One region of the Arthrobacter sp. FW305-BF8 genome, then DNA from elsewhere that is predicted to be linked to it. Evidence: riboswitches for the same ligand, from Rfam matches in the RefSeq annotation. Region 1 holds a riboswitch; the other holds the start of a gene.

Region 1 (4,416 bases):
CCGGTCTCCGAGATCGCTGCGGCCGCTCCGGACTTGTCCGCGGGCACCGCTCCGAGAATCAGGTCGTTCGAGATGGTCTCGGCAGATCCCACACCCAGCGCCAGAATAAGGAGGGCGGCCAGCAGTGCTGTGGGACCGGCGTCGTGATTCCCGAACGCCACGAGGGCGTAACCGGTGGCGCTCAGCGCCAGTCCCGCGGCCACCACGAAGCCGGGGCGGACCTTCCGGACCAGCGGAACCACCAGCAGTCCCGCCACCACCATGGCCGTAAGGGCAGGCAGCATCGCCGCGCCGGATTGCGAGGGCGACATGCCTTCAAGCAGCTGCAGGTGCTGGGCCAAAAACAGGATGAACCCGTTGTAGGAGAACAGCGCCAGGACGTTGGCCGTGATTGCAGTGCTGAACACCCGGTTCCTGAACAGCGATAAGTCCAGCAGCGGGGATGCGAGGGCCCGCTGCCGGCGGACGAACACGAAACCCATGCCCAGGCCAAACGCCAGAACTCCGAGGGACTGCACGCCGGGGCCGTGGGTGGCCAGTTCCTTGATGCCATAGACCACCGGCACCATGGTCAGCATGGACAGTGCAATGCTTGGCCCGTCCACCCGTCCCGGGCTGGGGTCCTTGGACTCAGGTATGAGGAAGCGGCCGAAGACCAGCGGCGGCAGCATGATCGGTACGGCCACGAGCAGGACGGCGCCCCACCAGAAGTGCTCCACCAGCCAGCCGCCGAAGATCGGCCCCAGCGCGGCGCCGCCGGAGAACCCGGCAGCCCAGATGGCCACCGCCAGCCTCCGCCTGCCGGGCTCCCGGAAGATGTTGCGGATCAGGGACAGCGTGGAGGGCATGAGCATGGCACCGAAGAATCCCATGGCCGCGCGGCCTGCAATGAGCCATTCGGCGCTCGGGGCGAAGGCTGATGCCGCTGAGACCGCCGCAAATCCCGAAATGCCGACCAGCAGCAGCCGGCGGCGCCCGATCCTGTCGCCAAGGCTACCCATGGCGACGAGAAGTCCGGCCAGGACAAGGGCGTAGGCGTCCACTATCCACAACAGCTGCACGCCCGAGGGGTCCAGGGTGCGGGCGACCGCGGGAAGGGCGAACGTCAGCGCGGTGTTGTCCACGGCCACCAGGAGGACAGGGAACATCAGCAGGGCAAGGGCAAGCCAGTCGCGCGCGCCGCCACCGCCGGACGCCTGGGCGGCAGGTGTGCGCTCCCGGGGAAGGGCTGGGTTCATGGTCATAAGTTAACTATACCGTCTGGACGGTATAGTTACAGATCTCCCGCTGCGAAGGGGCATGATGGAAGCCATGCCCAGAAAACCGGTCGCCCGCGGCGCAGTGCTCGATGCGTTTGAATCCCTGCTGATCGAGGTGGGGGAGCGTGCCGCCACACTTGACGCCGTGGCCGCCCGCGCTGGCGTGTCCAAGGGCGGGCTGCTGTATCACTTTCCGAACAAGGAAGCGCTGATCAGTGTCCTGCTGGACAGGCTGGACGAGTTCGCGGAGGCGGATGCCCAGGCCATGGCGGCGGCTCCAGAGGGTGCTGCCGCCTACTTCATCAAATCGTCCGTCTGGGCGGACACCCCGCTCGACCGTGCGATCGTGGCCGCCACCAGGCTCGCCGAGGTGGCGCACGAGGAGACCCGGCGCCGGTTCGCCCATATCCAGCAGCGGTGGCTCGACGAGATTGCCCGCGACGTCGGACCTGGCCTCGCGAAGGCCGTCCTCTATATGGGGGACGGGCTGTACTTCAACGCCATGCTGTCCATCGGCCCGGCCGCGACGCCGTCGGAGACCGCGGCCGACGTCGAAAGCCTTCTTGCGGCCCTCGACCGGCTGCGGGGGTAAGCCGGCTGCGCGGGTAGTTGCGCGCCGGGGGTGGGCCAGCCCACGCCGCCACAGTTTGCAGACGCGATCCCGGCGTAGGAGAATGGCCTCTGTGACAGCTGTCACCGCTCAACTGAATATGCCTTTGATCTGCGGCGGGAGAGTCCTGCAAGTAGGTACAAGCAGGCGCCGTAGGAGCAAAACCTCCCCAGGAATCTCTCAGGCCCATGTACCGCCGCGGCAAGGCAACTCTGGAAAGCAGCAGGCTGCCCGCATTGAATGTTCCGCCACCGCGCGGACGGTTCAGGGCATGCTGTGCTCACCGACGGTGCAAGCGACGCCATAGACAAGCGTCGCGGAAACTCTCAGGTCCAATACAGAGCGGGGAGGAACCCGAATCACTGTGGCGTACCCTGCGCCCTTAGTTATGGAGTTCCTTTTGACCGTAGATTCAGCCTCCGCCTCCTTCGTCGACCGGCATATCGGTGCCCGCCGGCAGGCCGACGTCGAAGCCATGCTCAAGGCCGTCGGCTACGAGACAGTCGATGCACTGGTTGACACGGCAGTGCCGAAAGACATCCGGCAGGACTCCCCGCTCGAGCTCTCCGCCGCGCTGAGCGAAGTCGAAACCCTCGCCGAACTCCGGAAGCTCGCGGCCAAGAACAAGACCGCCGTCCAGATGATCGGCCAGGGCTACTACGACACCGTCACGCCGCCGGTGATCCGCCGCAACATCCTCGAAGCGCCCGCCTGGTACACCGCGTACACGCCGTACCAGCCGGAGATTTCCCAGGGCCGCCTCGAGGCCCTGCTGAACTTCCAGACCATGGTCCAGGACCTGGTAGGCCTGCCGATCGCCAACGCGTCGCTGCTGGATGAAGCAACGGCGGTGGCCGAGGCCGTACTGCTGATGCGCCGGGCCAACAAAAACAAGGACGCCAAGGACGGCAAGACCGTCCTGGATGCCGACTCCCTGCCGCAGACCATCGCGATCGTCAAGGGCCGCGCCGAGGCGCTTGGCTTCGAGGTCGAGGTCGCCGACCTGTCCAAGGGACTTCCCGACGGCGACATCAACGGCGTCGTCCTCCAGCAGCCCGGCGTCTCCGGCCGCGTCTTCGACCACACCGGGGTCATCGCCGCCGCCAAGGAACGCGGCGCCCTGGTCACGGTGGCCGCCGACCTGCTGGCTCTGACGCTCATCACACCTCCTGGCGAGCAGGGTGCGGACATCGCCGTCGGCTCCGCCCAGCGCCTGGGCGTCCCGCTGTTCTACGGCGGACCGCACGCCGCGTACATGGCCGTGCAGAAGGGCCTTGAACGCTCCCTTCCCGGCCGCCTCGTGGGCGTCTCCAAGGACAACGCCGGCACTCCTGCCTACCGCCTCGCGCTGCAGACCCGCGAGCAGCACATCCGCCGCGAGAAGGCCACCTCCAACATCTGCACTGCGCAGGCGCTGCTGGCCATCGTGTCCTCCTTCTACGCCGTCTACCACGGACCGGAAGGCCTGAAGGCGATCGCCGAAACCGCACACGGCCATGCCAAGACCCTGGCCGCCTCGCTTAAGGCCGCCGGGCTGGACGTCCTGCACCCCAGCTTCTTCGACACCGTGACGGTTTCCGTCCCGGGCAAGGCCGCCGGCATCATCGCCGCCGCCGAAGAGAAGGGCATCAACCTCCGCAGCATCGACGCCGACAGCGTCGGCATCTCCACCGATGAAACCACGACGCCGGCCATCGTTGCTGACGTTCTTGCTGTCTTTGGTGCCACGTCAGTGGGGTCCACGGGCAGTTTCGCCCTGGATGCCGCGGTCGAGCGTTCCTCCGCGTACCTGCAGCACCCGGTGTTCAACACGCACCGCTCCGAGACCCAGCTGCTGCGCTACATCCGCAAGCTCTCCGACCGCGACCTGGCGCTGGACCGCACCATGATCCCGCTGGGCTCCTGCACCATGAAGCTGAATGCCACGGCCGAGATGGAAGCCATTTCCTGGCCGGAGTTCGCCTCGATCCACCCGTTCGCACCGGATTCCCAGACCGAGGGCTGGCGCGAACTGATCGATGGTCTGGAAGCCGACCTCGCCGAGATCACCGGCTATGACCAGGTGTCCATCCAGCCGAACGCCGGCTCGCAGGGCGAGCTCGCCGGGCTGCTGGCCATCCGCGGCTACCACCTGTCCCGCGGTGATGACCAGCGCAACATCTGCCTGATCCCGGCCTCGGCCCACGGCACCAACGCGGCCTCCGCGGTGCTGGCCGGCATGAAGGTCGTGGTGGTGGCCACCGCCGCCGACGGCACCATCGACCACGCCGATCTGTACGCCAAGATCGAGGCACACAAGGACGCCCTGTCCTGCATCATGATCACCTACCCGTCCACGCACGGGGTCTACGACGCCGACGTCCGCGAGGTCTGCGACGCCATCCACGCGGCAGGCGGCCAGGTCTACATCGACGGTGCCAACCTCAACGCGCTCGTCGGGCTCGCGCAGCCGGGGAAGTTCGGCGGCGACGTCTCGCACCTGAACCTGCACAAGACCTTCTGCATCCCGCATGGCGGCGGCGGTCCCGGCGTCGGTCCCGTTGCGGC
Region 2 (4,416 bases), 810 kb from region 1:
CCAGGGCGTTGAGGTTGGCGCCGTCGATGTAGACCTGGCCGCCGGCCGCGTGGATGGCGTCGCAGACCTCGCGGACGTCGGCGTCGTAGACCCCGTGCGTGGACGGGTAGGTGATCATGATGCAGGACAGGGCGTCCTTGTGCGCCTCGATCTTGGCGTACAGGTCGGTGTGGTCGATGGTGCCGTCGGCGGCGGTGGCCACGACGACCACCTTCATGCCGGCCAGCACCGCGGAGGCCGCGTTGGTGCCGTGCGCCGAAGCCGGGATCAGGCAGATGTTGCGCTGGTCATCACCGCGGGACAGGTGGTAGCCGCGGATCGCCAGCAGCCCGGCGAGCTCGCCCTGCGAGCCGGCGTTCGGCTGGATGGACACCTGGTCGTACCCGGTGATCTCGGCGAGGTCCGCTTCCAGACCATCGATCAGTTCGCGCCAGCCCTCGGTCTGGGAATCCGGGGCGAACGGGTGGATCGATGCGAACTCCGGCCAGGAAATGGCTTCCATCTCTGCCGTGGCATTCAGCTTCATGGTGCAGGAGCCCAGCGGGATCATGGTGCGGTCCAGCGCCAGGTCGCGGTCGGAGAGCTTGCGGATGTAGCGCAGCAGCTGGGTTTCGGAGCGGTGCGTGTTGAACACCGGGTGCTCCAGGTAACCGGAGGTGCGCAGTACGGCTTCGGGGAGTTCAAATCCCGCTGCGTCCCCTACGGGACCGGCGCCGAAGGCGACGGCCACGGCGGACAGCACCTCCGCCGTCGTCGTCTCATCAATGGAGACGCCAACGGTGTCCGCATCGATGAGGCGCAGGTTGATCCCCCGGGCCTCCGCGGCGGTGATGACCTTGTGGGCTTTGCCGGGCACCCGCACAGTGAGGGTGTCGAAGAAGGAGTCGCTGACCAGTTCACGGCCCGCCGTCTTGAGCGCGGTGGCGAGGACGCGGGCGTTGTTGTGGACGGTCTCGGCGATTGCCTTCAGGCCGTCGGGGCCATGGTAAACGGCGTAGAAGGAAGACACGATGGCCAGCAGCGCCTGGGCGGTGCAGATATTGGACGTCGCCTTCTCCCGGCGGATGTGCTGCTCGCGGGTCTGGAGGGCCAGCCGGTAGGCGGGCGCGCCAGCGTTGTCCTTGGAGACGCCGACGATGCGGCCCGGGAGCGTGCGCTCCATGCCGGCCCGCACCGCCATGTAGGCGGCATGCGGGCCGCCGAAGAACAGCGGAACCCCGAGGCGCTGGGCGGTTCCGACGGCGATGTCGGCGCCCTGCTCGCCCGGAGGCGTGATCAGGGTCAGAGCCAGCAGGTCGGCGGCCACCGTGACCAAGGCGCCGCGTTCCTTGGCGGCGGCGATGACCCCGGTGTGGTCGAAGACGCGGCCCGAAACGCCGGGCTGCTGGAGGACGACGCCGTTGATGTCGCCGTCGGGAAGTCCCTTGGACAGGTCGGCGACCTCCACTTCGAAGCCGAGGGCTTCGGCGCGGCCCAGCACGATCGCGATGGTCTGGGGGAGGCAGTCGGAGTCCAGGACCGTCTTGCCGTCCTTGGCCTGCTTGTTCTTGTTGGCCCGGCGCATGAGCAGCACAGCCTCGGCCACCGCCGTCGCTTCATCCAGCAGCGACGCGTTGGCGACCGGCAGCGCGGTCAGGTCCTGGACCATGGTCTGGAAGTTCAGCAGCGCCTCCAGCCGGCCCTGCGAGATCTCCGGCTGGTACGGGGTGTACGCGGTGTACCAGGCCGGGGCTTCAAGGATGTTGCGGCGGATCACCGGCGGGGTGACGGTGTCGTAGTAACCCTGGCCGATCATCTGCACGGCGGTCTTGTTCTTGGCGGCCAGGCGGCGAAGCTCCGCCAGGACCTCAACTTCGCTCAGGGCGGCGGTGAGCAGCAGGGGGTTCTCCTGGCGGATGGACGCCGGAACGGCGGTATCCACAAGGCCGTCGACAGTGTCATAGCCGACAGTCTTGAGCATGGTGTCGATATCGGCCTTGCGCCGGGCGCCGATATGCCGGTCAGCGAAGGTTGATGGAAGAGATTGAATCGTCATGAGGAACTCCAGGTCTGGCCGGCCACGGGTGGCACGGCATGGATTGGGTTCCTCCCCGCTCTGTATTGGACCTGAGAGATTCCGCGGACATGATTCTCCGCTTGCACCGTCGGTGAGCCCGGTTACCCGAACTGCTTTCCAGAGTTGCCTAGCCGCGGCGGTACGGGGGCCTGAGAGATTCCTGGGGAGGATTTGCTCCTACGGCGCCTGCCCGGTGAATGACTGGGAGGACTCTCCCGCCACGGTTCGAAAGGCTATGAAGATGTGGGGTGATTCGGCTCACAGGTTACGGGACAATTCCGCCCAGACCAAATCGGAGGTCCCCGTTTGACATTTCTTCGTGACGGAGACCACACTGATCCGGTGGCCAGCGGGGCTGCACTGACCGGCCCGGGCCGGCAAGACGGCCGCCGCCGGCACACATACATTTTTTCAAATAACTGAAAATGCTTACGATCTGCGGCGGGAGAGCCCTGCCGGTACGTTCAGCAGGCGCCGTAGGAGCAAACCCTCCCCAGGAAACTCTCAGGCCCACGTACCGCCGCGGCGAGGCAACTCTGGAAAGCAGGCAGGCACGTCCTGTCTCACCGACGGTGCAAGCGGAAGACCATGTCCGCGGAATCTCTCAGGTCCAAGACAGAGTGGGGAGGAACCGAATCAGTGTGGCTATTTGCCACTTGAACGATGGAGTTCCTTATGACGATTCATCCCCCTGCCTCCCCAGCCGGTTCCTCAGCCGGTGAGGCTCCCCGCCTGGAGCGGCAGCTGAGCAACCGGCACATCCAGCTGATCGCCATCGGCGGTGCCATTGGCACGGGCCTGTTTATGGGCTCCGGCAAAACCATTTCCGCGGCCGGCCCGTCCGTGATCTTCGTGTACATGATCATCGGTTTCATGCTCTTTTTCGTCATGCGGGCCATGGGCGAGCTGCTGCTGAGCAACCTGAACTACAAGTCCTTCAGCGATTTCGCCGCCGACCTGCTGGGGCCGTGGGCGGGGTTCTTCACCGGATGGACCTACTGGTTCTGCTGGGTGATCACAGGAATTGCGGACGTCATCGCCATTGCCGGGTACTCCCGCGAGCTCTGGCCGGGATTGCCCCTCTGGATCCCGGGCCTGGCCACCGTGGCCATCCTGTTGCTGCTGAATCTCACCACAGTCAAGGCATTCGGTGAAACCGAATTCTGGTTCGCCCTCATCAAAATCATCGCCATCGCCGCCCTGATCATCGTGGGCATGTTCATGATCTTCAGTGGTTTCCAGAGCGACGCCGGACAGGCAAGCTTCACCAACCTGTGGAGCCATGGGGGCTTCTTCCCCAATGAATTCATGGGTTTTGTGGCCGGCTTCCAGATCGCTGTGTTCGCTTTTGTGGGCATCGAACTGGTGGGCACCACGGCCGCAGAGGCCAAGAACCCGGAGAAGAACCTTCCCAAGGCCATCAACTCCATCCCGATCCGTGTACTGCTCTTCTACGTGGGTGCCCTCATCATCCTGATGTCCGTCACGCCCTGGACCCAGTTCGCCGCCGGCCACAGCCCGTTCATTGCGATGTTCTCGCTGGCCGGACTCGGGGCCGCCGCCACGGTGGTCAACCTCGTGGTGCTGACCTCGGCGATGTCCTCGGCCAACTCCGGAATCTACTCCACCTCCCGCATGGTCTACGGCTTGGCCCAGGAAGGCGACGCGCCCGCCGCGTTCGGCAGCCTGTCCCGCCGCAAGGTACCCAACAACGCCCTGTTCCTGTCCTGCGTGCTTCTGCTCTCCGGCGTAGTGCTCATGTACGCCGGCCAGGACGTCGGCAAGGCGTTCGACATGGTCACCACCGTTTCGGCCGTCTGCTTCGTTTTCGTCTGGTCGATCATCCTCGCCAGCTACATCGCCTTCCGGCGCCGCCGCCCGCACCTGCACACGGCCTCAAAGTTCAAGATGCCGGGAGGCATCCCCATGGTGTGGGTGGTCTTCGCGTTCTTCGCCTTCGTGCTGTGGACTCTGACCACCCAGCCCGACACCCTGACCGCACTGCTGGTCACCCCTGTCTGGTTCGTCCTGCTCGGTGCGGCCTGGCTGGTTCTGCGCCGCCGGCCCGCGCACCTGGCCCGCTACGCAGCCTTCCAGGATGAACTCCAGGCTGAGGAGACCGCCGCCCGCGAGCATGCGAGCCGGCGTCTCGAGGAGAAGGAAAGCGTCAAGTGATGATCAGGACAGAGGAAAGGCCGACGGCGGCGGGCCGGGCCCGCGGGCCCCAGGATCCCGCTGCCGGCGGGGAGTTCGTGCTCACCTTCCACTGCCCGGACTCGCTGGGAATCGTCCAGTCGGTCGCGGATTTCCTGCTCAGGCAGGAGTGCTACATCGTTGACCTCAAGCAGTTCGGCGACCGC

What was found. Region 1 has a riboswitch for glycine ahead of gcvP (aminomethyl-transferring glycine dehydrogenase). Riboswitches for the same ligand answer to the same signal wherever they lie in the genome.
Region 2: another riboswitch for glycine. It lies ahead of gcvP (aminomethyl-transferring glycine dehydrogenase); the one in region 1 lies ahead of gcvP (aminomethyl-transferring glycine dehydrogenase).

Annotation. Positions count from the first base shown of each region.
Region 1 covers NZ_CP084561.1:1,107,782-1,112,197, forward strand. The annotation lists gene LFT45_RS04960 (MFS transporter) at 1-1,238, opposite strand, end outside; gene LFT45_RS04965 (TetR/AcrR family transcriptional regulator) at 1,312-1,851, shown strand; glycine riboswitch at 1,977-2,075, shown strand; gene gcvP (aminomethyl-transferring glycine dehydrogenase) at 2,258-4,416, shown strand, end outside.
Region 2 covers NZ_CP084561.1:300,829-305,244, forward strand. The annotation lists gene gcvP (aminomethyl-transferring glycine dehydrogenase) at 1-2,035, opposite strand, end outside; glycine riboswitch at 2,184-2,284, opposite strand; glycine riboswitch at 2,489-2,586, shown strand; gene cycA (D-serine/D-alanine/glycine transporter) at 2,732-4,231, shown strand; gene purU (formyltetrahydrofolate deformylase) at 4,231-4,416, shown strand, end outside.